4 regions of the Bradyrhizobium manausense genome follow, and region 2 is predicted to be linked to each of the others. Evidence: predicted binding sites of a transcription regulator. Region 2 holds the regulator's gene; each other region holds the start of a gene.

What was found. Region 2 encodes PhoB, which activates phosphate uptake and scavenging genes when phosphate is short. Its sites were predicted from a motif close to TGTCATNNANCTGTCAT; they were not measured.
Region 1: a site for PhoB is predicted at 3,620-3,636, ahead of JQ631_RS30415 (UDP-2,3-diacylglucosamine diphosphatase). Genes of this name have one in related genera too.
Region 3: a site for PhoB is predicted at 3,647-3,663, ahead of JQ631_RS24450 (YdcH family protein). Genes of this name have one in related genera too.
Region 4: a site for PhoB is predicted at 3,665-3,681, ahead of phnF (phosphonate metabolism transcriptional regulator PhnF). Genes of this name have one in related genera too.

The regions. Positions count from the first base shown of each region.
Region 1 is NZ_JAFCJI010000006.1:76,666-83,958, forward strand. Features, by position in the region: gene JQ631_RS30390 (hybrid sensor histidine kinase/response regulator) at 1-916, opposite strand, end outside; gene thiD (bifunctional hydroxymethylpyrimidine kinase/phosphomethylpyrimidine kinase) at 1,188-1,988, shown strand; partial or broken gene JQ631_RS30400 (DoxX family protein) at 2,067-2,372, opposite strand; gene JQ631_RS30405 (DUF4267 domain-containing protein) at 2,369-2,755, opposite strand; gene JQ631_RS30410 (TetR/AcrR family transcriptional regulator) at 2,874-3,446, shown strand; gene JQ631_RS30415 (UDP-2,3-diacylglucosamine diphosphatase) at 3,660-4,472, shown strand; gene JQ631_RS30420 (glycosyltransferase family 4 protein) at 4,486-5,529, shown strand; gene JQ631_RS30425 (threonine/serine dehydratase family protein) at 5,593-6,576, shown strand; gene JQ631_RS30430 (caspase family protein) at 6,655-7,293, opposite strand, start outside.
Region 2 is NZ_JAFCJI010000001.1:3,563,635-3,570,927, forward strand. Features, by position in the region: gene JQ631_RS17065 (aspartate aminotransferase family protein) at 1-1,141, opposite strand, end outside; gene JQ631_RS17070 (GcrA family cell cycle regulator) at 1,599-2,111, shown strand; gene phoB (phosphate regulon transcriptional regulator PhoB) at 2,210-2,923, opposite strand; gene phoU (phosphate signaling complex protein PhoU) at 2,946-3,662, opposite strand; gene pstB (phosphate ABC transporter ATP-binding protein PstB) at 3,674-4,495, opposite strand; gene pstA (phosphate ABC transporter permease PstA) at 4,492-5,337, opposite strand; gene pstC (phosphate ABC transporter permease subunit PstC) at 5,339-6,328, opposite strand; gene pstS (phosphate ABC transporter substrate-binding protein PstS) at 6,479-7,293, opposite strand, start outside.
Region 3 is NZ_JAFCJI010000002.1:880,672-887,964, forward strand. Features, by position in the region: gene JQ631_RS24440 (sensor domain-containing protein) at 1-1,916, opposite strand, end outside; gene JQ631_RS24445 (NAD(P)/FAD-dependent oxidoreductase) at 2,113-3,216, shown strand; gene JQ631_RS24450 (YdcH family protein) at 3,379-3,561, opposite strand; gene JQ631_RS24455 (YdcH family protein) at 3,891-4,097, shown strand; gene JQ631_RS24460 (hypothetical protein) at 4,233-4,439, shown strand; gene JQ631_RS24465 (hypothetical protein) at 4,463-4,714, shown strand; gene JQ631_RS24470 (GGDEF domain-containing protein) at 4,717-5,448, opposite strand; gene purE (5-(carboxyamino)imidazole ribonucleotide mutase) at 5,590-6,078, shown strand; gene JQ631_RS24480 (5-(carboxyamino)imidazole ribonucleotide synthase) at 6,075-7,181, shown strand; gene aqpZ (aquaporin Z) at 7,219-7,293, opposite strand, start outside.
Region 4 is NZ_JAFCJI010000002.1:1,230,403-1,237,695, forward strand. Features, by position in the region: gene phnK (phosphonate C-P lyase system protein PhnK) at 1-515, opposite strand, end outside; gene JQ631_RS26140 (alpha-D-ribose 1-methylphosphonate 5-phosphate C-P-lyase PhnJ) at 508-1,404, opposite strand; gene JQ631_RS26145 (carbon-phosphorus lyase complex subunit) at 1,401-2,516, opposite strand; gene phnH (phosphonate C-P lyase system protein PhnH) at 2,521-3,129, opposite strand; gene phnG (phosphonate C-P lyase system protein PhnG) at 3,134-3,595, opposite strand; gene phnF (phosphonate metabolism transcriptional regulator PhnF) at 3,716-4,444, shown strand; gene phnE (phosphonate ABC transporter, permease protein PhnE) at 4,612-5,460, opposite strand; gene phnE (phosphonate ABC transporter, permease protein PhnE) at 5,457-6,341, opposite strand; gene phnD (phosphonate ABC transporter substrate-binding protein) at 6,417-7,293, opposite strand, start outside.

The sequences.
Region 1 (7,293 bases), on a different contig from region 2:
CGATAATGACGGTCAGGAGGTTGTTGAAGTCATGCGCGATCCCGCCGGAGAGCTGGCCGACCGTCTCCATCTTCTGCGCTTGCTGGAGCTGCTGCTCGGTCAGCTTGCGCGCGGTGAGATCGTGGACGATGCCCACATAGATCAGCTCGCCGTCCTGCCACGCCTGGCCGACCGACAGATCCATCGGAAAGTGTGACCCGTCCTTGCGCAGGCCGGTGGTCTCCCCAGTTGCGAAACGCTGCGCATGGGCGGCGGGCAGACGCTTCCCTTGGTCGGACATCAGCATGCCGATGTCGAGATTCATGACCTCGCCGGCGCGATAGCCGAACAGCCGTTCGCAGGCAGGATTGAACAGGAGAATGCGGGCTTGCGCATCGAACAGGATGACGCCGTCGACCGCAGTTTCGACGACTGCGGTGAGGCGCGCCACGCTTTCGCGCATCGCGCGCTGCGCCTCTCCGACCTGTTTGAGCAGCAGTGTCGCATCGCGGCGCTTGATCTCTTCCACTTCGAGCGCGGCCTGGACCTTTTCCAGCTCGAACGGAGAGGGGATCGTCAGGATCTTGGGCAGGAGCGGCCACAGTGCCGCCGCGGTGAAGATCGACGCAATAGCGGTCAGCGCCTTGACCAGGCCCTCGATGCCATAGACCGGGACCCAGAGCGTGTAGATCGACAGCAGATGCGTCAGACCGCACGCCGTAATGAAGATCGCAAACGCCCAATAGACCCACCCGAACTGGAGGTCGCGCCGTTTGGTGACGAGAATCGCCAGCGCAAACGGGATCGAGAAATAAGCCGCCGCGATGCAGGCGTCCGAGACGACATGGAGCCAGATCAGCTCAGGCTCCCACAGCAGGCAGATGCCGTGCGGTGACAGCGTCGAGGAGTCGAGGAGACGTTCGAAATAGGCCCACATGGTTGGTTCCCGAGAGGGGCAGGCCGGAGCCCGCAATTTTGAGTCGCTGGACGAATCCACCGACTAACGTGTCATTCGCACGCTTGGCCGCCAAGGCCGGGCGATGCCGTGGTCTTATTTTCGCAGGGTATGCACGCTTGGGGGACGACAATGCCGCGAAGCATCGGCCTCGCCTGATTCGTCGGCTTGCTGGGGCTCCGCCAGCGCGCTAGGGATGAGCCATGTCAGGACCGGTGATGACCATGTTTTCTCCAAGCAAGCGTATCCTGCGATGACCACACCCGTTGCGCTCACCATCGCCGGCTCCGACTCGAGCGGCGGCGCCGGCATTCAGGCCGACCTGAAGACCTTTGCCGCGCTCGGTGTCTTTGGCGCCTCGGCGATCACGGCGCTGACGGCGCAGAACACCAGAGGCGTCACCGGCATTCACGCGGTGCCCGCCGATTTCGTCACCGCACAGATTGACGCGGTCTTCTCCGATCTCGAGGTCGGAGCGGTCAAGATCGGCATGGTGGCGCAGGCAGGCAGCATCGATGCGATCGCCGCGGCGTTGTCGCGCTGGAAGCCTCGGCACATCGTGCTCGACCCGGTGATGGTCGCGACATCAGGCGACCGCCTGCTGGCCGCTGACGCCGTCGAAGCCTTGCGCACGAAGCTGATGCGGCTGGCGACCGTGATCACGCCCAATCTGCCTGAGGCCGCCGCACTGCTCGACGAGCCGGTCGCGCGAAGCGAGGCCGAGATCGAAAGCCAGGGGCGTCGTCTGCTCGGGCTCGGCTGCCGCGCGGTCCTGATCAAGGGCGGGCACGGCGAGGGTGCGGAGAGCACCGACTATCTCGTCAGCGCCGACACCACGATCGTACTCGCCGCGCCGCGCGTCGCCACGCGCAACACCCATGGCACCGGCTGCTCGCTGTCCTCGGCCGTTGCGGCCGGCCTTGCCAAGGGCGACGATCTCGAGACGGCCGTGCGCAATGCCAAGAGCTGGATCAGCGCGGCAATTGCTTCTGCCGACCGCTTCAGTGTCGGGCACGGCCACGGGCCGATCCATCATTTCCACAAGTTCTACTGACGCCGCTGCGAACGCCAGGCCTGCTCGTGTCAGCGGCCATGAATTCTGTTTGGCACGCTGGTGCTCAAGACATGTCCCTGCAAGCGCAATCAAGGCGGCGAAGACACCAAGCGGTACGAGGTGGGAAAATTCGCGATGGCGCAGGATGGTCAAGATGGCAGCCAAGATGATGGTCGCGCCTAGTGCCAAGCCCACGATGCGGCTGGCGGGGACCGCAATCAGAGCGGCGCTTACCATCTCCAGTCCGCCGGTGAGGCTGCTCCACCAGCGCGGATAACCCCATCGCGCGAAGTTGTCCTGCGTCGCGGATGTGCCGATGGCGTTGTAGAGGCCTGCGCCAAGGAGTGCCGCAACGAGCAGGCAGAGCGAAACAACATGGATCATGTCAGGGGCACATCCGTCATCATGGGGATGGCCGCCAAAATCATGATGACCGCCGTGAGGCCGTGAATGCCCAAAGCGCTGCGTACAGAGCCCTTGGCTGCAAGCACGAGCAGCATATCGCCAACGGGGATGATGGCTTCAACAAGCAGGACGATGCCGACCCCGCGCGGGAAGTTGCTCGCCATGAACGCCAGTAGGATCAATCCGGACGCGATGTCACGAACACCCTTGAGCCGGAGCCACCAGGCGATGTTGGCGCTGTCTTCAGGGAGCGGCAGGCCGAAACTGCGTATCGCTATCATTGGGTTCAGGAGATAAAGGATGCCGATCCCGATAATCGCGAGAGCCAGGAGCAGCGCCGCTCCGAGCGGAAGCCCATGCATGACAATCTTCCTATCATTCCAAGTTAATCTAGCGATGCTAGTTTATTTAAACTAGCGTTGCTAGATCGTCAAGCGTTGATCATAGATTGTTGGTGGCGTTTGGTCTGGGAGCTCGAAAGTGGGGATCGCGGAACGGAAGGATAGGCAGCGTGCCGAGCGTGAACGCCGCATCATCGCGGCCGCGCGCGTGATCGCCGAGCGCGAGGGATGGAGCGCCGTGACGATCCGTCGTCTCGCCGATGAGATCGAACATAGCCAGCCCGTGCTCTACTCGCATTTCGAAAACAGGGATGCGATCGTTAGTGCGGTTGCGCTGGAAGGATTCCGGGAGATCGCAGCCGCTCTTCGCGACTCAGCGAATGGATCGACCGGACGAAACGCCGTCAAGAATGTCGCGACGGCCTATCTCGCCTTCGCGCTCGATAATCCCGCGCTCTATCAAGCCATGTTTATCCTTCCGACAGATCTGCGCTTCGCCTCCGCCGAGACCAGACCGGAACTGCGGGCCGGGTTCGAAGCTCTTGCTGCAGTGGTGACGCCGTTTTGCGCCGATGTGGCTGTTGCAACCGAGGCGTTTTGGGCGGCGCTGCATGGGCTTGCCGAACTCGAACGTTCGGGCCGTATAAGGCCCAACATGCGCGGTGAACGTATCGCGCTTGTTGTTCGGGCCGTGGTTGCTTCTGGAAAATAGCCGCTGGTTCGGCTTGCACTGTGTCGGATGTGGGACGTCTTCTACCGCCCTGGTTCGGGCTTTGCGAAGAGCCATCGCCCGGCCATGTCGCCTGATTGTCGCATGCGGCTGATATTCGCGGGGAGGGCGAGGCAAGGTCTGATTCGTATCTGAGGGTGCCTCAAAGGTTCAATCGTCATCCCCCTGTCACGGGATATTGTTACAGGCTGTCGCATGGGAAGTTACGATGTGAGTGACGAGAGCCCGGAGCGGCGCTTTCGCACGTTGTTCATCTCCGACGTTCACCTCGGAGCCCGCGGTTCGCAAGCCGACCTTTTGCTGGACTTCCTGCGCTATCATGATGCCGACACCATCTATCTTGTAGGCGACATCGTCGATGGCTGGGCGCTGAAATCGAGCTGGCACTGGCCGCAATCGCATAACGACCTCGTCCAGAAGCTGCTGCGCAAGGCGCGCAAGGGCGCCAAGGTCATCTACATTCCGGGCAATCACGACGAGTTCCTGCGCAACTATTACGGCACGCATTTCGGCGGCATCGACGTCGTCGAGAACACCGTCCACACCGGCGTGGACGGCAAGCGCTATCTCGTCATCCACGGCGACATATTCGACCTCGTTGTGCAGAACGCACGCTGGCTCGCCCATCTCGGCGACAAGGCCTACGACTTCGCGATCCAGATGAATCGCTTCGTCAACTTCTTCCGTCGCATGTTCAAAGTGCCCTACTGGTCGCTGTCGCAATGGGCCAAGCAGAAGGTCAAGAACGCCGTCAACTATATCGGGGCGTTCGAGCAGGCGCTCGCAGCCGAGGCGCGGCGCCATGACGCCGACGGCGTGATCTGCGGCCACATCCACTACGCCGTGATCCGCGACGAGAACGGCATCCGCTACATGAATTGCGGCGACTGGGTCGAGAGCTGCACTGCGCTCGTCGAGCACGACGACGGCCGTTTCGAGATCATCACTTGGGCGGATCACCTGCAGAAGCCGGCAGAGGTTCCGCAGGTGGCGGCCAGAGCTGCCTGACGAGAGCTGCTTGATGCGCATCCTGGTCGCGACCGACGCCTGGCATCCGCAAGTCAACGGTGTGGTTCGGACGCTGACCAAGCTCGCTGATGCCGCCAAGACGCTCGACGTCGAGTTCACATTCCTGACGCCGCAATCGTTTCGCACTTTTGCGATGCCCAGTTATCGCGACGTACGACTCGCCATGCCGCGCCCGGCGCGCATCGCAAAACTGATCGCGGAAGCACGGCCCGACAGCATCCATATCGCGACGGAAGGGCCGATCGGCCTGATGGTCCGCCGCTATTGCCGGCAGCGCAAGCTGCCGTTCACGACCAGCTTCCACACCCGCTTCCCCGAATATGTTCGCGCCCGCGTGCCGGTTCCGGGTTCGCTGATCTGGCGGGCGCTGCGCCGTTTCCACAGTCCGAGCCGGGCCGTGATGGCGGCGACGCCTGCGCTGGCCCGCGAACTCGGCGAGCGCGGCTTCGACAATGTCGTGCTGTGGCCGCGCGGTGTCGACACGCATCTGTTCCATCCTCGGGCCGTCGACCTCTGCCTGCCGGCTCCGGTGTTCCTCTCGGTCGGCCGCGTCGCGGTGGAGAAGAATCTGGAAGCGTTTCTCGACCTCGATCTGCCAGGCACCAAGGTGATCGTCGGCGACGGACCGGCGCGCAACGCGCTGGAAGAGGCCTATCCCGAGGCGATTTTCCTGGGCGAAAAGCACGGCGAGGAGCTGGCCGACATTTATGCGGCGGCCGACGTCTTCGTGTTTCCGAGCAAGACCGACACGTTCGGGCTCGTCCTGCTCGAGGCGCTTGCCAGCGGCCTGCCGGTTGCGGCGTTCCCGGTGAAGGGGCCGCTCGACGTCATCGGCAATGCGCCGGTCGGTGCGCTGGACAATGACCTACGCAATGCCTGCTTCGCGGCGCTCGACATTTCCAGGCAGGTCTGCATCGAATTCGCCGCCGCCTACACCTGGGAGGCCTCGGCGCAGGCCTTCATCGACAGCATCCGCGCGGTCGGTGCCGTGCTGCCCGGCCGGGACGGGGCGGAGCAGCCGCGTTTCGTCGCTTAAGGGAAAAAATCCTCGCGCGGAGGTGTCTTGCCCGCACCTCGCCGGCCGCGATAACATCGCGCCATGTCCGAACAGCCCCTTCCGATCGGCCCCGCCGATATCGACGCCGCAGCGCGCGTGCTCGCGCCGTTTGCCGTCCGCACCCCACTGTTATCCTTTCCCGTGCTCAACGAGCGCGTTGGCGCCAAGGTGTTCCTGAAGCCGGAGATGCTCCAGCGCACCGGCTCCTTCAAGTTCCGCGGCGCCTTCAACAAGGTGTTTTCGATCCCGCAGGACAAGCGCGCCGGCGGCGTCGTGGCGTTCTCCTCCGGCAACCACGCCCAGGGCGTGGCGGCGGCAGCCAAGATCCTGGACATGCAGGCAACCATCGTGATGCCGATGGATGCGCCGCTGTCGAAGCGCGAGCGCACCAAGTCCTATGGCGCCGAGGTCGTGCTCTATGACCGCGATCGCGACGACCGCGAGGCGATCTCGCGCGGCATTGCCGAGAAGCGCGGCGCGACATTGGTCAGGCCCTATGACGATCCCTTCGTGATCGCCGGCCAGGGCACTGCGGGCCGCGAGATTGCGGACGACATGGCAACGCTCGGCCTGTCACCGGACATCGTGGTGGCGCCGGCCTCCGGCGGCGGCCTGATCGCAGGCGTCGCAACGGCCGTAAAGGCGCGTTATCCGCAGGCCCAGATCGTGGTGGCCGAGCCCGAGGCGTTCGACGATCACGGCCTGTCGCTGACCGCAGGCCATCGCGAGCCGCACCCGCCGGCCGGCCGCACCATCTGCGACGCGCTGATGGCGCTGATCCCCGGCGAGATGACCTTCGCGATCAACAGCAAGCTGCTCGCGCGCGGCGTCACGGCGTCGGACAAGGAAGTCGGCGCGGCCGTCGCCTTTGCCTATCGCGAGCTGAAGCTTGTGGTCGAGCCCGGCGGTGCGGTCGGGCTTGCCGCATTGCTCGCTGGCCGTCTCGACGTCGCCGGGAAGAACGTCGTCATCGTGCTCTCCGGCGGCAATGTCGATGCGGATCTGTTTGCCGAACTGGTGGCCTGAGATTCTGATCTTCCGAGATGACCAGGGGGCAGAGCGTTTCCGCTCTGCCCCCCTTTGTCGTTGCTTGATCGGCTGCGATCAGCGCCCGAAGCCGTGGTGACCACCGCCACCGCCGCCGCCCATCATCGGCGACTGGTTCATCGACTGGCGGAAGTTGTTGCCGCCGCCATTACCCATCGCATTGAATTGCGGGCGATTGTTCAGCACCTGCACCTTGTTGACCGGATTGTTGTTGAGCCTCACAACGCCGGTGTTGACGCGGATCGGGTTGTTCTGGGTCTGCACGGTCGTCGTCTTCACGCCGGTGGTCTTGACGTCCACCGTCGAGCCTTTGCCGATGTTCACGGGCATGCTCACGATCTTGCCAGGCGTACCGGTATTGTTGTTGCCGGTGTTCTGCGTCGTGGTGGTCACCGGCAGCGTCGTGATCTTGCCGATACCGCCATTGTTATTGGTCGCGTTGGTCGGCGCGGGCAGGGTGACGATCTTGCCGGGGTTCTGTGACGGCGTGCCGTTCTGCGTGTTGCCCGTCGGCAGGTTGGTGATCTGGCCACCATTGCCGAGCTTGCCGATGACGTTGCCGTCGCCCGGCTTCTGCCCGACCGGCAAATTGCCGTTCATCTGCGAGCCGTTGCCCTGCTGCATCAGCGGCATGTATTTGGGCTGACCGAGATTGCCGACCTTGAACGTTGGGGCAATGTTCTGCGGAGCCAGGAA
Region 2 (7,293 bases):
TGTCCTCGATCTCGGCCTCGGTGACGATCAGGGGCGGCAGGAAGCGCACGACATTGTCGCCGGCGCCGACGGTGAGCAGCTTTTCATTGCGGAGCGCAGCGACGAGATCGCCGGAGGGCACCACGGCCTTGATGCCGATCAAAAGCCCCTCGCCGCGAATCTCGCTGACGATATCGGGGTGACGGTCGATCACGGAGGCGAGCTTCTGCTTGAGCAGCAGCGACATCTTCTGCACGTGGTCGAAGAAGCCGGGCTTGAGCATGACATCGAGCACGGCATTCGCAGCCGCGATCGCCAGCGGATTGCCGCCGAAGGTCGAGCCGTGCGAGCCGGGTCCCATGCCGGAGGCGGCCTCAGCGGTCGCCAGCACCGCGCCGATCGGGAAGCCGCCGCCGAGCGCCTTGGCCAGCGACATCACATCGGGCGTCACGCCGGTGCGGCGGTGCGCGAACAGATCGCCGGTGCGGCCCATGCCGGTCTGCACCTCGTCAAACGCAAGCAGCAGGCCTTTCTCGTCGCAAAGCTGACGCAGCGCCTTGAGGAAAGTCGGCGTCGCCGAGCGCACGCCGCCCTCGCCCTGGATCGGCTCGATCAGGATGCCGGCAGTGTGCGGACCGATCGCCTTCTTCACGGCCTCGATGTCGCCGTGCGGGACCTGATCGAAACCCTCCATCGGCGGACCAAACCCTTCGAGATATTTTGCCGAGCCCGTCGCGGCCAGCGTCGCCAGCGTGCGGCCGTGGAAGGCGCCCTCGAAGGTGATGATGCGATAGCGCTCGGGATGGCCCTTGGAGAAGTGATAATGGCGGACCAGCTTGATCACGCCCTCCAGCGCTTCAGCGCCGGAATTGCAGAAGAACACGAAGTCCGCAAAGCTCTCGTTGCACAGGCGCTGGGCGAGCTTCTCGCCGTCCGGGCTCTGGAACAGGTTCGACATGTGCCAGAGCCTGGTCGCCTGCTCCTGCAACGCCTTGACCAGCGCCGGATGGGCATGGCCGAGCGCATTCACCGCCACGCCCGAGGTGAAATCGAGATAGCGATCGCCGTTGGTTGCGATCAACCAGACGCCTTCACCGCGCTCAAAACCGATGTCGGCCCTGGCGAAAACGGGGAGCAAATGCGGCGCTGCGCTGTTGGTCATGACGATCACTTGATTGTTGCGGACGGACGACGCGTGCATTGCGCAACGCACCATTGACCGGCCCGGAAAACGAAACGTGCCGCCTTTTAAGGGCGGCACGCATGACCATCTTAGGCCTGGTGAAACGGGTGTCAATGCCGCCCGGAAAGCCTGGCGAAACGCTGAATCCGTAGTCTTGCGGTGACGAATTTGCGGGATTTCCACCACGGAACATGTGGAAGCGAGTCGGCGGACTCTTGCGCGCGAGTCACGCCATATTGTAGCGTTTGGCTTGTCAGATACGACATCTCGTGCAGCGGTTCTGATCCCAAGAGTCCTCTTTGTACCGGCGTAAACGTTCGGGCGTCTCATCGCGCCCGGCGAGCCTTAAGGGATTCTGGCGGCACGGGTTTTTCGAAGCTTAGGCATTCGCCGTGCGGCCCCAGGATGGCGGGCGCGCGGCGAAGGAAAGGGTGCAATGACGGTTTTGACCTGGTCCGACGATCGCGTCGAACAGCTTAAAAAGCTCTGGGAGGCCGGACTTTCGGCCAGCCAGATCGCCGCTGAGCTTGGGAATGTCACCCGTAACGCCGTGATCGGCAAGGTTCACAGGCTCGGCCTGTCCGGCCGCGCCAAGAGCCCGTCTTCGGCAGCTCCGCGGCCGCGCAAGGCGCGTCCCGCGCAGCACATGATGCGGGTGAGCCGCCCGATCTCACGCGGCAACACCGCGCTGGCGCAGGCCTTCGAGGTCGAGGTCGAGGCCGAACCGGTCACCTACGACAACGTGGTGCCGATGAGCCAGCGGCTATCGCTGCTCGAGCTGAACGAGGCGACCTGCCACTGGCCGGTCGGCGATCCCTCGAGCCCGGATTTCTTCTTCTGCGGCGGCAAGGCACTCTCCGGCCTGCCCTATTGCGCCCAGCACTCGCGCGTGGCGTATCAGCCGGCCGCCGATCGCCGTCGTGCGGCGCCGAAGCCGGGCACGCGCTGAGCACAGCCTTGGACGACGTCGTTCCGGCACAGGCCGGGCCGATCGAGACATAAAAAAGCGCGCCACCGGGCGCGCTTTTTTGTTTGGCTAGCGTGCAGCTAGCTCGATGCCTGCTCCGCCTTCGCAAAGCGGTCATCGAGCGCGTAGCCGGCGCCGCGGACGGTGCGGATCGGGTCCTGCTCGCGGCCGAGATTGAGCAGCTTGCGCAAACGGCCGATATGCACGTCGACGGTGCGCTCGTCGATATAGATGTCGCGGCCCCAGACGCTATCGAGCAACTGCTCGCGCGAGAACACCCGGCCGGGATGCTCCAGGAAGAACTCGAGCAGGCGATACTCGGTCGGGCCGAGATCGATCGGCCGTCCGGAGCGCGCCACGCGCCGCTTCTCGCGGTCGAGCTCGATGTCGCCGAAGGCCAGGACGGTTGCCAGCCGCTCGGGGCTGGCGCGCCGCAGCAGGCCCTTCACGCGCGCGAGCAGCTCGGGCACCGAGAACGGCTTGACGATATAATCGTCGGCGCCGGTCGCGAGGCCCCGCACCCGCTCGCTCTCCTCGCCGCGCGCGGTGAGCATGATGATCGGCAGCTGCTTGGTGTCGGACCGCGTCCGCAGCCGGCGGCACAGCTCGATGCCCGACAGTCCCGGCAACATCCAGTCGAGCACGATCAGATCGGGGATGTGCTCCTTGAGGCGGGTGTCGGCGTCGTCACCGCGCATCACCGTCTCGACGTCATAACCGTCGCCTTCGAGGTTGTAGCGAAGAAGCTCGGTCAGAGCCTCCTCGTCCTCAACCACCATAATGCGTGCGCCCATAGGGTCGTCGCTCCTTGAGGATTCAGGTATTGGGGACCGTCGTGGCGAAGGTCGTCATGTCGCCCTTCGGCCGCTTGTCGGTGATGGCCTGGCCTTCGATCATGTAGAACACGGTCTCGGCAATGTTGGTGGCATGGTCGCCGATCCGCTCGATGTTCTTGGCGCAGAACATCAGATGGATGCAGAACGAGATGTTGCGCGGATCCTCCATCATGTAGGTGAGGAGCTCGCGGAACAGCGAGGTGCAGATGGCATCGACTTCCTCGTCGCCCTTCCACACCGCCATCGCCGCCGGCAGATCATGCGCGGCATAGGCGTCCAGCACCGACTTAACCTGCTGCTGAACGAGATCGGTCATGTGCTCGAGGCCACGGAACAGCTTGAGCGGATGGAAATCCGTCTCCAGCGCGGCGACGCGCTTGCCCATGTTCTTGGCGAGGTCGCCGATCCGCTCGAGATCGGTGGCGACGCGCATGGCGCCGACGATCTCGCGCAGATCCACCGCCATCGGCTGGCGGCGCGCGATGGTGAGCACGGCGCGCTCCTCGATCTTCTTCTGGAGCGCGTCGAGCTCCGCATCGATGGTGACCACGCGCTGGCCGAGCGCGACGTCGCGGCGGATCAGCGCATCGACGGAATCGACGATCATGCGCTCGGCGATGCCGCCCATCTCGGCCACCAGGCGCGTGAGCTCCTGGAGGTCGGTGTCGAAAGCTTTTGCGGTATGTTCAGAACCCATGTTCCGTCTCCTCAGCCGAACCGGCCGGTGATGTAATCCTGCGTGCGCCGGTCGGTCGGCGACGTGAAGATCTTGCTGGTGTCGTCGAACTCGATCAGCTCGCCGAGATACATGAAGGCGGTCTTGTCGGAGACGCGGGCCGCCTGCTGCATGTTATGGGTGACGATCGCGATCGTGTAGTTCTCGGACAGTTCCTGGATCAGCTCCTCGACCTTGGCGGTCGAGATCGGATCGAGCGCCGAGCAGGGCTCGTCGAACAGGATCACCTCGGGCCGCACCGCGACGGTGCGGGCGATGCAGAGACGCTGCTGCTGGCCGCCGGAGAGCGACAGGCCGGAGGCGTTGAGCTTGTCCTTGACCTCGTTCCAGAGCGCGCCGCCGCGCAGCGCCTTCTCGACGCGGTCGTCCATCTCGGACTTCGAGATCTTCTCATAGAGACGGATGCCGAAGGCGATGTTCTCGTAGATCGTCATCGGGAACGGCGTCGGCTTCTGGAACACCATGCCGACGCGGGCGCGCAGCAGGTTGAGGTCCAGCTTGGGGTCGAGGATATTGGTCTGGTCGAGCATCAGCTGACCGATGACGCGCTGGCCCGGATAAAGGTCGTACATCCGGTTGAAGATGCGCAGCAGGGTCGACTTGCCGCAGCCGGACGGGCCGATGAAGGCCGTGACACGGTTGGTGCCGAGCGCCAGATTGATGTTCTTCAGCGCGTGGTGCTCACCGTAATAGAAGTTGAGGTTGCGCACCGTTACCTTGGCAGGCGCCTCGGGCAGCACCGGCGCCTGGGGCAGTCCGCCGGACGCACTCATCGATACGGAAAGATCGGTCATTTTGCAGTCCTCTCGGCGCCGAGAATGCGCGCGCCAATGTTCAAGGCAAGCACAGTGAGGGTGATCAGCAGCGCGCCGCTCCAGGCGAGCTGCTTCCAATAGGCGTAAGGGCTCTGGACGAAATTGTTGATGGTCACAGGCAGGTTCGCCATCGTCTTGTTCAGGCCGAGGCTGAAGAACTGGTTCGACAGCGCGGTGAAGAGCAGCGGCGCGGTCTCGCCGGCGACGCGGGCGGTGGCGAGCAGCACGCCGGTGATGAGGCCGGAGCGCGCGGCGCGGTAGGCGATCCGCTTGATCACCAGCGAGCGCGGCAGGCCGAGCGCGGAGGCCGCCTCGCGCAACGCGTTCGGCACCAGCAGCAGCATGTCCTCGGTCGTGCGCAGCACCACCGGGATCACGATGACGGCGAGCGCGAGCGAGCCTGCGATCGCCGAGAAGCCGCGCATCGGCACCACCACCGCGCCGTAGATGAACAGGCCGATGATGATCGAGGGCGCCGACAGCAGGATGTCGTTGATGAAGCGGATCACCGAGGTCAGCTTGTCGTTGCGGCCATACTCGGCGAGATAGGTGCCGGCGAACAGGCCGAGCGGCGCGCCGATGCCGACGCCGATCACGGTCATGATCACCGAGCCGACGATGGCGTTGCGCAGGCCGCCTTCGGTCGAGCCCGGGGGCGGGGTGTCGGAGATGAACAGGTCGAGGTTCAGGCCCGCCAACCCGTTATAAAGCAGTGTCATCAGGATCAGCGCGAGCCAGGTGACGCCGAAGGCGGCTGCCCCGATGCAGAGCCCGCGAATGACGATGTCCTTGCGGCGGCGGCGCGAATAGATCGGGTTCATGTTACTTCCCCGCCTTCTTTTCCAGGCGCAGCAGCATCAGCCGGGCGCCGGCGAGCACAAAGAACGTCAGCACGAACAGCAGCAGACCAAGCAGGATCAGGCCGGACTGGTGCAGGCCGTCGCTCTCGGCGAATTCGGACGCGATCGCCGCCGAGATCGTGGTGCCCGGTGCGAAGATCGACGACGAGATGCGGAACGAATTGCCGATGATGAAGGTCACCGCCATGGTCTCGCCGAGCGCGCGACCCAGGGCCAGCATGACGCCGCCGATGATGCCGACGCGGGTGTATGGGATCACGACGCTGCGCACGACTTCCCAGGTGGTGCAGCCGACGCCATAGGCCGCCTCTTTCAGCACCGGCGGCACCGTCTTGAACACGTCGACCGAGATCGAGGTGATGAACGGCAGCACCATGATCGCAAGGATCAGAGCGGCGTTGAACAGGCTGAGATAGGACGGCGGACCGGCGAAGATCGCGCCCAGCACGGGGACGCCGTCAAAAATCTTGATCATGAAGGGCTGAAAGGTATTGGCCAGGAACGGTCCCAGCACGAAGAAGCCCCACATGCCGTAGATGATCGAGGGAATGCCCGCGAGCAACTCGATTGCCATGCCGATCGGGCGGCGCAGCCATTGCGGGCAGAGCTCGGTGAGGAAGATCGCAATGCCAAGACCGACCGGAATGGCGATCAGCATCGCGATGAAGGAGGTGACGAGCGTACCGTACATCGGCCCGAGCGCGCCGAGCACCGGCGGATCGGCCGACGGCGCCCAGCGCTGCGTCCACAGGAACGCGAAGCCGTATTCCTTCATCGCCGGGATAGCGCCGACGATCAGCGAAACGATGATGCCGCCGAGAATGAGAAGCACCGAAATCGCGCTGAGCCGCGTGATCCAGTAGAAGGTGACATCGCCGAGCTTGAACGCGCTCAAGGCCTTGGCGCGATCGTAAGGTCCGGCGTCGTCGATTACATCGCTCTGAACGGCCATTTCTGCCACGCCGATCCCCTATACCAAGAATACACGCTTTTGTTTGGTGTCGTGCCCCGGATAGAGCCGCGAGGCTGATCCGGGGCCGAAAAGTCGCGTGGCCCGCAATGCGGCCGTGAGAAGCCGCACCGCGTCCAGAGAGCTGAGGGATTAGCTCTTGATGTCAGCCGACCAGCTCTTCTCGATCAGCTTCACGACGCTGTCGGGCATCGGGATGTAGTCGAGTTCCTCGGCAGACTTTGCACCCTTTTCAAAGGCGAACTTGAAGAACTTCAGCGCTTCCTGCGACGCGGCCTTGTCGGCGGCTTCCTTGTGCATCAGCACGAAGGTCGTCGCGACGATCGGCCAGGACTTGTCGCCGGGCTGGTCGGTGAGGATCAGGTAGTAGCCCGGAGCACTGGTCCAGTCGGCGTTGGAAGCGGCAGCCTGGAACGACTCGTTGGTCGCGTCGACGGTCTTGCCGGCCTTGTTGACCATCTTGGTGTAGGTCAGCTTGTTCTGCTTGGCATAGGCGTATTCGACGTAACCGATCGAATTCTTGGTCTGGGCGATGTTGCCGGCAACGCCTTCGTTGCCCTTGGCGCCGACACCAACCGGCCATTCGACGGCGGTGCCTTCACCGACCTTGCTCTTCCAGTCGGCGCTGGCCTTGGAGAGATAGTTGGTGAAGTTGAAGGTGGTGCCCGAACCGTCCGCGCGGTGAACGACCGCGATCGCATCCGACGGCAGCTTGGCATTCGGGTTCAGCTTCTTGATCGCCGCGTCGTCCCACTTGGTGATCTTGCCGAGAAAGATGTCGCCGAGGGTGGCGCCGTCGAGCACGAGCTCGCCAGCCTTCAGGCCTTCAACGTTAATGACCGGGACGATACCGCCCATGATCATCGGCCACTGGGCGAAGCCGTCCTTCTGGAGCTGTTCCACTTTCAGCGGAGCGTCGGTGGCGCCGAAGGTCACGGTCTTGGCCT
Region 3 (7,293 bases), on a different contig from region 2:
GCCTTCGACAAATCCTGGTGCAGCACGCGGCGGTCGCGAATCTGCTGGTCCATCTCGGGCTGGTAGAGGCTGATCGTGCCGCGCGATTTCTGCTTGGCGCGGAACAGGGCGGCGCCGGCATTGGCGAGCAGCGCGGCGCCGTCGGGGCCATTGTGCGGGAAGATCGACATGCCGGTGGTAATGCCGGCGCGGACGGCGCGGCCGTCGATGTGGAATTCCGCCGCGAGCGCCTCGCCGAGCTGCTGAGCCAGCGCGAGGCCGGCTTCAGGCTGCTTGCCGTCGATGATCAGGCCGAACTCGTCGCCGGACAGGCGCGCCACCAGGCCGCCGCGTGCGGCGTCCTGGAACCGCTGGGCCACTTCGATCAGCAGCTTGTCGCCGAGCGCATGGCCGAACACGTCATTGACTTCCTTGAGGCCGTCGAGATCGACGCAAAGGACCGCGAACTCCTCGTCGGTGCCCTCGCAGGCCTCGATCATCTGGGTCAGCGCCTGAAGGAAGGCGGCGCGGTTCGGCAAATCGGTGAGGCCGTCGTGGTAGGCCATGTGTGCCATGCGCGACTCGGTCTGCCGGCGGTTGGTGACGTCCTCGTGGGTCTTGATCAGATATTGCGGCTCACCGACGTCGTTGAGCACCGTGGCACGCCGGGTCAGGAACAGGCGCAGGCCGTCCTTGGTGGAGATCGGATGCTCCTCGGTGATCATCCCGCGTTTCTTGATCGCGGCCTCGTCGCGCGCGATGATCAGCTTGGCTTCCTTGGCATTGAAGATGTCGGAGGCCGTCAGGCCGGTGGCTTCCTCGCGCCTGCGGTTGAGGATTGTCTCGGCGCTGCGGTTGGCAAGCAGATAACGGCCATCCCGGACCTGCTCCACGATCAGCGCCACCGGGATGTTGTCGACCACGAGCTCGAGGAACTTCTTGGTGCTCTCCAGCTCCATCGACAGCGATTGCCGGTCGGTGATGTCCTCGAACACCACCAGCAGGAATTCCGGCTTGTTGCTCTCGTTGCGGACCACGATGCGGGTCGAGGCCACCATGCGGCGGGCCTGGTCGACGTCGACTTCGAATTCGTTGCGATACTGTCCCTCCGGCGCCAGCAGCGCGGCCCGGTCGGTCGCCTCGATGCTGTCTGCCGATTTCGGGCCGAACAGCTCGCGCGCGTTCTTGCCGACGACCTGGTCCCGCGAGAAGCCCCAGAAACGCCCATAGGCACTGTTGGCGAAGATGTAGCGGCCGTCCTCGATGTTCTTCGCGGCGACACAGGCCGGCACGTTGTCCAGCACCGTTTCGAGGAATTGCGTGGTCGAGGCGAGCTGCCGCGACAGCTTGCGCTGCTCGCTGACGTCGAGATGGGTCGCCACCGATCCGCCGTTCGGCAGAATGAAATATTTGACCAGGATCGCCCGGGCGTCGGGCAGTTCGGTGATCAGGCCGTTGGGGCTTGCCGCCTTCTCGTAGAATTCGTCGTCGGTGACGCCAAGGACCCCGCGCTTGCGCCGCAATCCAAGGATGTCGTAGCCGGTCATGCCGGTCCACAGGTCCGAGCGCGCAAGGCCGTAGATCTCGAGATAGCGGTCATTGCAGAAGATGATGCGCCGCTGCGCATCCGTCATCACCACGCCCTGGTTGAGATTGTTCATGGCGGAGGAGACGAAGGCGTTGCGCCGCAACTGCGAACGCCTGCTCCGGCGCAGGGCGGAATGAATCCACAGCGCGAGCGCCGCCAGGAACGCGCAGACGACAATGCCTCCGATCAGGCCTTCCCAGACCAGATTGGGATCCAGGGCGCCGATATAGCTTGCCGGAGTGAAGCCGTCGGCATAGGCACGCGAAGGCGCAACCGCGCTGATCAGGCACACGACGGCCTGCACAGCAATCGGAAGCATGCTGCCTTCCTGCCAGTTCTTCTCAGCCATCAGCCACCCGCAATTTCAACTGCGGATTGTCTGGCTTCACGGGTTTGGATCGGGTAAACGCCTGTACGCCCAGCAGAAAAATGTGACGTGAAATACGGCAATTGCCCTGACATGATAAATGCTTCCTTAACGGAAAATGCCCGCGCGGCGCGTTTCCCAGGCAAATCGGCACCTTCAGCGGGACTTCTGCATCACCATGGATAGGGTCGACTGCGTCGTCATCGGAGCCGGCGTGGTCGGGCTCGCGGTGGCAAGAAAGCTCGCACAGGCCGGGCGCGAAGTGATCGTGCTCGAGGAAGCCGAGGCGATCGGCACCGTCACCTCCTCACGCAACAGCGAGGTGATCCATGCCGGGATCTACTACCGCGCAGGGAGCTGGATGGCGCGGATGTGCGTCGACGGCAAGCATGCGCTCTATCGGTATTGCGGTGAGCGCGGCATCCCGCACAAGAATTGCGGCAAGCTGATCGTCGCCACCAATGCGAAGGAAACCGAGAAGCTGCAATCGATCAAGGCGCATGCCGAGGCCAACGGCGTGCTCGACATGCAGTTGCTCTCGGGCGAGGCCGCGCGCGCGCTGGAGCCGGCGCTGGCCTGCGATGCGGCACTGCTCTCGCCGTCGACCGGCATCATCGACAGCCACGCCTACATGCTCTCGCTACGCGGCGAGGCCGAGGAAGCAGGCGCAGCCTTTGCGTTTCATACGCCGCTGCTCCGCGCCAAGGCGGAGGCCGGCATGATCGAGATCGAGGCTGGCGGCGAAGCTCCGATGACCCTGCAATGCGACCTGCTCGTCAACGCCGCCGGACTGTCGGCGACGTCCGTGGCACGCCATATCGACGGCATGCCGATCGACCGGATTCCGCCGGCCTATCTCGCCAAGGGCAACTATTTCAGCTGCAATGCGCGCGCGCCGTTTTCGCGCCTGATCTATCCGGTGCCCGAGCCCGGCGGGCTTGGGGTGCATCTCACCCTGGACATGGCAGGACAGGCGCGCTTCGGTCCCGACGTCGAGTGGATCGAGACGATCGACTATGAAGTTGATCCGTCACGCGCCGAGCGCTTCTATCCGGCGATCCGCAAATACTGGCCGACATTGCCTGACGGCGCGCTGATGCCGAGCTATTCGGGCATTCGTCCGAAGATCGTGCCACCGGCCGTGGCGACGCAGGATTTTCTCATGCAGGGTCCGCGCGACCATGGCGTCGCTGGTCTGGTCAATCTGTTCGGGATCGAATCGCCGGGACTGACATCGTCGCTCGCAATCGCGGACCATGTCGCGGAGCTCGCGAACGTCTAGAAAGCATTTCCGAGAGAGAGCGTGTCGGAAAACGCGGCCAGGCAAAACAGGCGCTTGCGCAACGATGGTTGCGCAATGCGCGCCTTACAGCAGGGACGAGCGCAAAGGCTCTCATCCCTGCCTGAAAGGATACGATCAAACTTTACGCTGTTACGGGGGTTACTAGTGAAGCGTGTCGCCCGACTGCTTCAGTCGTTCAATCTGGTCCTTGACCAACAACTTCCGGCGTTTCAACTCAACAATTTGCAGGTCGTCTGTTGAAAGGTGCACGAGAGCTTCGTGCAATTCGTTTTCGAGAGTTTTGTGTTTCCGTTCCAATTCAACCAGATGTGCCTGAATTGTCATTCGAAACCTCCTCGGTAGGGGTGAACCTTGGATTCGATCCGGACGAGGAAGTGTACATCACCGATTCGTTCTGTCGATGGGTATCCGTCGTCGCAGCGTCATTTTTGAAAATTCATATGTAATGAAGCGTGAGTAGGGAACCACGCGGCGAAAAATCCATGATATCAATGTGCTCGCGCGACACGCTTACGAATCGTTGAAATATCTTGCGAGTGAGCGGTGCGTGACGGTGGTAGATCGCTTGCGGTCACGCCGCGCAAGGACGATAATTTCCACAGGGCATCCACAGCCTTGATCTCAAGCCTATCGGTTTTTCGGCCACCGCAGACATGACCCATGAAGACGAGCGTGAACTCGAAGCCGAGCTCACCCGGTTGCAGCAGGAACACCGAGATCTCGATGCGGCGATCGATGCACTGCATCAATCGCCCGCCCCCGACCTGTTGCGGTTACAGCGGTTGAAGAAACGCAAGCTGTTGTTGCGCGACCGTATCGCCTTCATCGAAGACCAGATCACACCCGACATCATCGCCTGATTTGCGGAGGTTTGCGGATTGCCGCGGCTGAATCCGCTTGACTCAAAAAGAACAAAAGAAGAACATAAATCTCGCCCCGACGCCCCAGGAAAAGCCCAAGGCCACCCTCATGGCCAACCCGCAAGGACACCGCAAATGTCAGTCCCCGCCCTTCTCGACAACAGCCACTACGAACAGGCCTGCGACCAGGCGATCGCGATGTGCGACGGCAACTTGCGCAGCACCATCAAGGCGCTGATCATGGCCAACGAATATCTGGAAGCCGAGCTGGAAGAATTGCAGGCGGCGGTTTCGGCCGGCTGCATTCCTGAGACGTCGCGCAGCAGAAGCAGCGCCGCCTGAATTCACCATTGGAGCGCAATGCCATGTCAGACGTGACCTACTACGTTGCAATGCCCTTCCTGATCGATGCCGACGGATCGCCTGTCGCGGGCACCGCGGAGGAATGCCAAAGCTCGACGGCCGCGTTGCGGCGCGCCGAGGTTTTGGCGCACGGTGCCGGCCATATCGGCGCAGTCGCGTTCAGCCGCTGCGGCGATCCCATGACCGGCGAATTCGGTGACGCCACGCTGCTGCGCAAGTTCGGCAACGTGCCGGAAGATCTCGCGACGCTGTAAAGTCAGCTACTCACGAGCTTGATCCGCGGCTCGTGGCGCCGGTGCGCCTTGCGCACATACATGGCTGCATCGGCCTCCTCCAGCGCGCGGGCGGCATCGGCCTGCGCACCGAGCAGCGCAACACCCGCAGAGGCGCCCGCGGTCACATGCTGGCCGCGAAAGGTGAACGACAAATCATCGATCGCCTGCTCGAAGATGACAGCTTTCGCCTTGGCATCGGTCTCGCTGAGATTCCACAACAGCAAGGCAAACTCGTCGCCTCCGAGACGGCCGACCACGTCGGAAGCGCGGATCTGCCGCGTCAGCGTGCTCGCGATCGTCTTCAGCACCTCGTCGCCGGCGGCGTGGCCGAAGGAATCGTTGATCGGCTTCAGCCGGTCGACGTCGAGCACGATCAGCGCGCCGCTGGCGCGGTATCGCTTCATGTAGGCGATGGCGCGCTGGAGCTCGCGCTCGAAACCGCGCCGGTTGGGAATATCGAGCAGGAAATCGGTGTCGGCTGCGGCCTCGAGCTCGGCGACGCGCCGCAGCGCCCGCGTCAGCTTGGTACGCAGGCCACGGATGGTCGCCTTGCCGGTGTCTTTGCTCGCGGTCTTGGCAGCAGCGCCGGCGACGGACGCGCGGCGCGGCGCCGCAGCCGCGGACCGCTTCCTGGATACGATTTTTGGTCGGCTCCCGCTGGTTTTCCGGCCTTTTTTGGCCTTCGCAGCAGTCGCCCTTTTTGGTTTCTTCATGGGCATCCTGCTCAATGAAGGCTTGCGGGGATTCACCAAGACAGGATAGTGCATTCCCTTCTCCTTGCCACCGCCTTGCGAGCCGCCGGCCGGAACCGTTAATCTGGCCTATCTTTCTGTTTTCCGAGCACAATTGACGTCATGACCGCGCCGATCGCCATCATCATGGGAAGCCAGTCGGACTGGGAGACGATGCGGCACGCCGCCGACACGCTCACAGCGCTGGGTGTCGCCTCCGACACCCGCATCGTTTCGGCTCACCGGACCCCCGACCGGCTGTTTACCTTCGCCAAGGGCGCCAAGGCGGCCGGCTTCAAGGTCATCATCGCCGGCGCCGGCGGCGCCGCGCATCTCCCGGGCATGGCGGCGTCGCTGACGGAACTGCCGGTGTTCGGCGTCCCCGTCGAGTCCAGGACGCTCAAAGGTATCGATTCCCTTTATTCGATCGTGCAGATGCCCGCCGGCATTCCGGTCGGCACCCTTGCGATCGGCAAGGCTGGCGCGATCAACGCGGCGCTGCTCGCAGCGTCCGTGCTCGCACTGTCCGATCCGGCCTTGTCCGACCGCCTTGCTGCCTGGCGCAAGGCGCAGAGCGAGGCGGTCGCCGAGCGCCCGGAGGACAAGGCGTGACTGACGCAAAGCAGGTGAAGCTGAAGCCCGGCGACACCATCGGCATCCTCGGCGGCGGACAACTCGGACGGATGCTGGCCATGGCCGCGGCACGGCTCGGCCTGCGCTGCCAGGTGTTCTCGCCCGATCCGGATTCGCCGGCTTTCGACGTCGTGCTGAATGCGACCTGCGCCGAATATGCCGACGTCGAGGCGCTCGAGCTGTTCGCCCACGACGTCGACGTCATCACCTACGAATTCGAGAACGTGCCGTCCGCAGCCGCCATGGTGCTGGACGCGCGCCGCCCGGTGGTGCCCAACCGCAAGATCCTGGAGACCACCCAGGACCGGCTCGCCGAGAAGGATTTCGTGACGCGGCTCGGCATCGGCACCGCCGCCTATGCCGACGTCTCCTCGGTCGCATCGCTGCGCGAGGCGATCGCGAAGATCGGCCTTCCCGCGGTGCTGAAGACCCGCCGCTTCGGCTATGACGGCAAGGGCCAGGCCATCATCCGCGAGGGCGACGACATCTCGAAAGTGTGGACCAGCCTTGCCACCAAGTCGGCGATCCTGGAGGCCTTCATCCCGTACGAGCGCGAGATCTCCGTGATCGCCGCGCGCTCGGCATCCGGGCAGGTCGAATGCTTCGACGTTACCGAGAACGAGCATCGCGATCACATTCTGAAAATTTCCCGCGCACCCGCGCCGATCCCGGATGCGCTCGCCGAGGAGGCGCGCAGCATCGCCGGCAAGATCGCGACCGCACTCGACTATGTCGGCGTGCTCGCGGTTGAGATGTTCGTGCTCGCCAATGGCGGCGGGTCGAAAGTGCTGGTCAACGAGATCGCCCCGCGCGTGCACAATTCCGGACACTGGACGCTCGACGGCGCATCCGTTTCCCAGTTCGAGCAGCACATCCGCGCCATCGCCGGCTGGCCGCTCGGCAAGCCGGTGCGTCACGGTGAGGTCGTCACCATGACCAACCTGATCGGCGACGAGATCAATGATTATGAATCATGGCTGAGCGTGCCCGGCGCGACCGTGCACATCTACGGCAAGGGCGCCCCGCGCCCCGGCCGCAAGATGGGCCACGTCACCGAAGTCAGGCCCTCAAAAGCAAAGTGAGGGGACCGCCGCAAGAGCTGCGATCCCGCTTTCGCAATCAAGCCGTCTTCACGCCCGCGACGACGCCCGAGGGCTCCTCGCTGAGCCAGCGATAGACCACTCCGCCCAGCGC
Region 4 (7,293 bases), on a different contig from region 2:
TTGCGCGCGATCTGCAGGCGCTGGCGCATGCCGCCCGAATAGGTGCGCGGCGCATCGTCGATGCGCGCGACGTCGATCTCGACCCGCGTGAGCCAGTCGGAAGCCGACTCGCGAATGCGGCCGTAATGGTTCCAGCCCACGGCCATCAGCCGCTCGCCGACATTGGCGCCGGCCGAGACCGCCATGCGCAGACCCTGCGCCGAATCCTGATGCACAAAGCCCCAATCGGTACGAAACAGCAGGCGCCGCTCAGCCTCGCCGAGCGCCGCGAGATCGCGGGTGACGCCATCGCGCATCCGGTATGACACCTGCCCGGCGCTCGCGGCGAGCTGGCCCGAAAGGAGTTGCAGCAACGTCGACTTGCCGGAGCCGGACTCGCCGACGATCGCCAGCACTTCGCCGGGATAGAGCGAGAACGACACGTCGCGGCAGGCCGCGATGCGGCCGTAGGACTTGCTGAGGCTATCAGCAACCAGCAATGGCTGATCGGTTTCGAGCAGATCCTGATCAGCCATTTGCTTCACCTTGCGCCTTGTCCTTGTAGGGCGCAGCGCTCATGCTGCCGTGATGGCCGTCGGCCTGACGTCCCTCGCAATAATCGGTGTCCGAGCAGACGAACATGCGGCTGCCCTTGTCGTCAGTGACGATCTCGTCGAGATAGGAGTTTTCGGCGCCGCACAGCGCGCAAGGCGCGTTGAAGCGATACGGCTCGAACGGGTGATCCTGGAAATCGAGCGATACCACCTGGGTATAAGGCGGGATCGCATAGATGCGCTTCTCGCGGCCGGCGCCGAACAATTGCAACGCCGGGCAATTGTCCATCTTGGGATTGTCGAATTTCGGCGTCGGCGACGGGTCCATCACGTAGCGCGCGTTCACCTTCACCGGATAGGCGTAGGCGGTCGCGATGTGGCCGAAGCGAGCGATGTCCTCGTACAGCTTCACATGCATCAGGCCGTATTCGGCAAGCGCGTGCATGCGCCGCGTCTCGGTCTCGCGCGGCTCGAGGAAGCGCAGCGGCTCCGGGATCGGCACCTGATAGACCAGCACCTGGTTCGCGTGCAGCGACGTCTCGGGGATGCGATGGCGGGTCTGGATCACGGTCGCCTCGTCAGTCGAGGTCGTCGTGGCAACGCCGGCGGTCTTGGCGAAGAATTTGCGGATCGAGATCGCGTTGGTGGTGTCGTCCGAACCCTGGTCGATCACCTTCAGCACGTCCTGCGGCCCGAGGATCGCAGCGGTGACCTGCACGCCGCCGGTGCCCCAGCCATAGGGCATCGGCATTTCGCGGCTGGCGAACGGCACCTGATAGCCGGGGATCGCGATCGCCTTCAGGATCGCGCGGCGGATCATCCGCTTGGTCTGCTCGTCGAGATAAGCGAAGTTGTAGGAGGGCGCGTTCATTCCGCGGCCTCCTTCATGGCACCGGGCGCGTTGGCTTCAGTGGACGCTTCGGCGAATTCCTTGCGCAGCTTGCGCAAGAGGCCGAGCTCGGACTGGAAGTCGACGTAATGCGGCAGCTTCAGATGCTCGACGAAGCCGGTCGCCTGGACGTTGTCCGAATGCGACAATACGAATTCTTCATCTTGCGCCGGGGCCAGCGCCTCTTCACCGAGCTCGCGGGCACGTAGAGCACGATCGACCAGGGCCATCGACATGGTCTTGCGCTCGCTCTGGCCGAAAGCCAGGCCATAGCCGCGGGTGAAGCACGGCGCTTCCGTCGCCGAGCCCTTGAACTGGTTGACCATCTGGCACTCCGTGAGCTCGATCGAACCGAGCGGCACGGCAAAGCCGACGTCTTCGGCGGCGAACTCGACCTCCACCTCACCGAAGCGAATCTCGCCAACGAAGGGATGGTTGCGGCCATAGCCGCGCTGGGTGGAGTAGCCCATCGCCAGCAAAAACCCTTCGTCACCACGCGCGAGGTTTTGCAGTCGCAAGTCGCGGTCCGCCGGGAAGTTCAGCGGCTCGCGCGTGAGGTCGCCGACGCTGGCGCCCTCTTCGGCTTGAGGCGAGGATTCGATCAGCCCATCGCGGCCAAGAATGTCGGTTACGCGCGGCGTCGCCGTGGTCGAAGCCTCCGATATCGCCGGCGCTTCAGGTACAAAGCCCTGGGCGAGCGAGGGATCGAGCAGGCGATGCGTGTAATCGAAGGTCGGCCCGAGGATCTGGCCACCCGGAATGTCCTTGAAGGTCGCGGACACCCGCCGCTGCACACGCATCGCACCGGTGTTGACGGGCTCGCTGTTGCCGAAGCGCGGCAAGGTGGCACGGAAGGCGCGGACGAGGAATATCGCCTCGATCAGATCACCACGTGCCTGCTTGATCGCGAGCGCCGCGAGTTCGCGGTCATAAAGCGAGCCTTCGCTCATGACGCGGTCGACGGCGAGTCCAAGTTGCTCCGAGATCTGGTCCAGGGAGACTTCCGCAACGCCTTGGTCGCCGCGCCTGATATTGGCGAGCAGCCGATGGGCATTCTCGATGGCGCGTTCGCCGCCTTTGACTGCGACATACATGCCTCTAGCCTCCCTTGCTCACGACACGCGTGGTGCGCGGGATCGCGACCACGGCATCATCGGCGACCAGCACCACGTCGATTCCCCGCGGAAACAGCGTCTCGTTGACACGCAGGCGCTCGAACAGGTCGAACGGCTTGATCGAGGCATGGAGCGTCGCGACGCCATCGATGCCGGGGCCACGCAGCTCGAAACCGCGACCTGAATCCAGGCTGTCGGCCTGAATGATCACCGTGGTCGAACGATCGGGATATTCGTTGGTGCCGAGCGCAAAGCGCTCGAGCGGAAGCAACGCACCGCCGTCACTGACCAGCGCGAATGATGCGATCGACGTATCCTGCACCACCGGCGCACCGGTGTGGAACTTGAGCCATTTCAGGACGTCGGTGCTTTCCGCCATCCGCGCATCGAGCCAGAGCGGCGTGTCGTGGTCGAACAGCGTCAGCGCGATCGCGGCGGTACCGCGCATCATCGTATCAGGCGCTCCCGCCACCGGCACGATGCGCTGGACCGAGCCCGGCCGCGCCATCGCGTCCATGACCGAGCGAAAGGTCGATTGCGCCGACAACACCTTGTCGGCGAACCCTGGCGGCAATTCCGCAATCGTGGTCATGGCCTCACCCCTCACCGCGCACCATGGTGTAGAAATCAACCTTCGTCGCCGCGGTCTCTTCGGCCGCACGGCTGCGCCGGACCATAAGCTGCTCGCGCAACGGTGCGATAACGTCGCGCTCGACGGCGGCACTGAAATCGTGCGATTGCACCAGCGCATCGCATAGCGCGATCAGCCGCGCCTTCTCGCCGTCACGGCCGAGCGTGTAGCCGAAGCCGACCTCACCGCTCGCGAGCCGCACCGCCGCGCGCGACACCGTGGCTTCGCCGAGATTGAACGGCGCACCGTCGCCGCCGACCCGGCCACGCAACATCACCAGACCGTTTTCCGGTGCGCGCAAATCCTGATGGCCGGGCAAGGCAATCGTGCGGAGGCGGGCGGCGATCTCGCCCGCCTCCGCGTGCGCCAGCACGGCCATGGCGGCCTGGCGCTGGGCTTGGGTGTTGTGCTGGGTCACCGAATCCACCGAACTTTTCCAGAGAACTTGCCGAATTCAAGTTGTCTATGATAATAGACAACTTGATACGGACGCGCCATGACTGTTTCGTGACAAGCGTGTGATTTCCGGGCTAGGCTGATCGCCGACATGAGCATGCAGGACACCGCCTCTTCGGGCGTCGCGCTGTGGCGCCTCGTTGCCGACGGCATCGAGCGCGGCATCGCCGACGGCCGGTTTGCCGCGGGCGACAAGCTGCCGGGCGAGATGGAGATCGCCGAGACCTATCGCGTCAATCGGCACACTGTGCGGCGCGCGCTGGCGGCGCTGGCCGAACGCGGCATCGTGCGCGCCGAGCGCGGCAGCGGAACCTATGTCGAGGCGCAGAAGCTCGCTTATCCCTTGCGCTCTCGCACGCGCTTTTCCGAGATCGTCGGCGCCGAAGGCCGCGAGCCGCAAGGCCGGTTGATCGAGGCGTCAGACGATGTCGCAACCCGCGAACTCGCACGGGAGCTGGGATTGAAGACCGGCGCGCCACTGGTGCGGATCGAGGCCATTCGCCTCGCGGACCGCACGCCGATCTGCGTTTCCACCACCTGGCTCTCGGCAGAGCGGTTTCCGGGCGCGGGCACGGTGTTCGCCGAGACGCGCTCGATGACGAAGATGCTCGAGCATTACGGGATCCGCGATTATCGCCGCGGCGCCACCAGGATCACCGCCGGCATCGTCGACGCCACCGATGCCACGCGGCTCGACCTGCCGCTGGGGCGGCCGATCCTGGTGGTCGATGCGACCGACCTCGATCTCGAAGGCAAACCGCTGGTGACCAAGCACTCGCGATTTGCAGCCGAGCGGGTGGAGTTTTTAGTGGAGCCGTAGGCTTCTTCCCCTCCCCCCTTGCGGGAGAGGGTGGCTCGCCGCGGAGCCGCGAGACGGGTGAGCGGTTCTCTGCGCGGGCCCAACTCTTATCCGAATGCGCGGAGAGAACCCCTCATCCGGCGCTTCGCGCCACCTTCTCCCACAAGGGGAGAAGGCAAGACAGAAACTCAGGCTACCGCCCTGCGCCCGATAATCGCAAAGCGCAGCTTGCCCGAGATGAAATCGATCGCGGCGACCGCGACCAGGATCATCAGGATCAGGAACGACACCCTCTGCCATTCCAGCACACGGATCTGCTCGGCGAGCTGGAGGCCGATGCCGCCGGCGCCGACGATGCCGATGATGGTGGCCGAGCGTGTGTTCGACTCGATGAAATAAAGCACCTGACCGGCGATGACGGGAAGCACCTGCGGCATCAGACCGAAGCGGATCTCATGTAGTGCACTGCCGCCGGAGGCACGGATGCCTTCGACCTGCTTCTGGTCGGCGCTTTCAATCGCCTCCGAAAACAGCTTGCCGAACGCACCGAAATCCGACACCGCGATCGCGAGCACGCCGGCGAACGGGCCGAGGCCGACCACGTTGATCCACACCAGCGCCCAGATCAGCGTGTCGACGCCGCGGATCGAATCGAGGAAGCGCCGCACCGGAAAACGCAGGAAGATCGAGGGCACGACATTGCGCGCCGCAAGCAGGCTGACCGGCAGCGCCATCAGCGCAGCCAGCGTGGTACCCAGCAGCGCGATCGACAGGGTTTCGCCCAGCGCCCTCAGATAGAGCGGCAAGGACGACCCGGGATCTGGCGGGATCATCATCATGCTGATCCAGCCGAGCTGGCTCAGCCCCGAGATGAAGCGCGACGGCGAGAAATCAAGATCGACGAGGCCGAACAGGAAGATCGCGAGGGCAGCAGCGAGCACCATTGGCGTCGCCAGCCGCGACGACGTCGGGCGGTCGAAGACATCGGGATAGCGTGCGCGGAGCTCCGCGGTGTTCACGTCCTGCGGCTTGCTCATTTCCGCGCCTCCTTGCCGAACAGGCGGCCGCGGACCCAGCCGGTCGTGATGTCGATCAGGAAGACCGTGACGATGATGGTGACGAGGATGGCGCTGACGTCGGAGTAGTAGAACTTGCGGATCGCGACGATCAGTTCCTGCCCGATGCCGCCGGCGCCGACAAAGCCCATCACGGACGCCTCGCGCACATTGATCTCGAAGCGCAGCAGCGCGTAGCTGGCATAGCCCGCCGAGACCTGCGGCAGGATCGCAAAGCGCATGCAGGAGATCCAGCTCGCGCCTGTTGAGCGGATGCCCTCGACCGGCTTCATGTCGGCGTTCTCGACGATCTCGGAGAACAGCTTTCCGAGCGCCCCGGTGGAGTGGATCGCGATCGCGAGCACGCCGGCCATCGGCCCGAGGCCGAAGGCGATGACGAAGATCAGCGCGAACACGATGCCGGGCACCGTGCGGGCGAATTCGAGCAGGCGCCGCACCGTGAAGCGCAGCCACGTCGCAGGCGAGGTGTTCTCGGCCGCGAAGAAATTGAGGCCGAAGGCGAGGACCGCACCGATCAGGGTGCCGACATAGCTGATCAGCAGCGTCTCGCCGAGCAGCCTGAGCCATTTGTGCCAGCCCCAGAACCACTCGCCAAAATTGATCCAAACCCGCTGGCCGCTATCGAGGGTGAAGATGCGGTCGAAATAGCTGACGAAATGGCCGAAATAAGTGAAGAGCGTGCGCAGGTTCACCTCGGCACCGATCGAGACCACGATCAGCGCGGCGACGAAGACGACGAGGCCCGCCAGCAGGCGCAGGCGTTTGCGCGCCACCGCCTTGCGGTAAGCGGCATTGAGGACAGCAAGCTGCTGCTCGGGGAGAAGCGAAACCGCAACGGTCATGGGTTCAGCGGAAAGGATCCCTCAAGAGAAGAGCCGGGTCCATCGACCCGGCTCCAGCAAATCGTCCCGACGAGATCAGGACGCCTTCTTGCGCAGATTGTCGACGAACTTAATCAGCTCGATGGTCTTGTTGTAATCGTCATTTGCGATCGGCTCCCACGGCTTGTTCTTGCCGTCGGAAAGCTTCTTGAACGCCTCGGGATCCTTCTGCGCGGCATCCAGGAAGGCCTTCTTGATCGCGGCCTTCATGTCCTCGGGCAGATCGCTCAGGTAGGCGTAGGGCGAGTTGATGATGAGGTCGGACTTCCCGATGATGCGGAAGTCCTCCTTCTTCATCGGCGTGCCGTCGGCCGACTTCACCATGCCCTTGTTGAGCATGCGGGTCAGGTTGGAATCGTCGTCGGCGTTCCACCAGTTGGCGGCGACGTCGACGGTGCCCTGGGCCAGCGCCAGAACGGCGTTCTCGTGGCTGCCGGTGAAGACCACCTTGGAGAAATAGGCATCGGGATCGATGCTCATCGCGTTCAGCTTGAAGCGGGGCATGTTGTTGCCGGACGTGGAGTTCGGATCGACAAGCCCGAGATTCTTGCCCTTGAGGTCCTCGATCTTCTGGTACGGCGATTTCGCCAGCACGTAGAAGACGGAGTAGTAGCCCTTCGAGCCGTCGGAATTGACGTCGATCACGAAGGCATCGGTCTTGACGCCGGTGAGACGGGCGCGCGCAAAGGAAGCCGGACCGTAATAGCCGATCTGGATGTTGCCGGCGCGCTGGCCCTCGATGAGGGCAGCGTAGTCATTGGCGACACGCAGCGTTACCTTGATGCCGAGCTCCTTCGACAGATAGTTGATGAAAGGACCGTAGCGCTCGGTCACGCCCGAGCCGTTCTCGGCCGGGATCGCGGCGAAGGTGATCTCCGGATATTTCGTCTTCCAGTCTTCGGCGGAAGCGGAT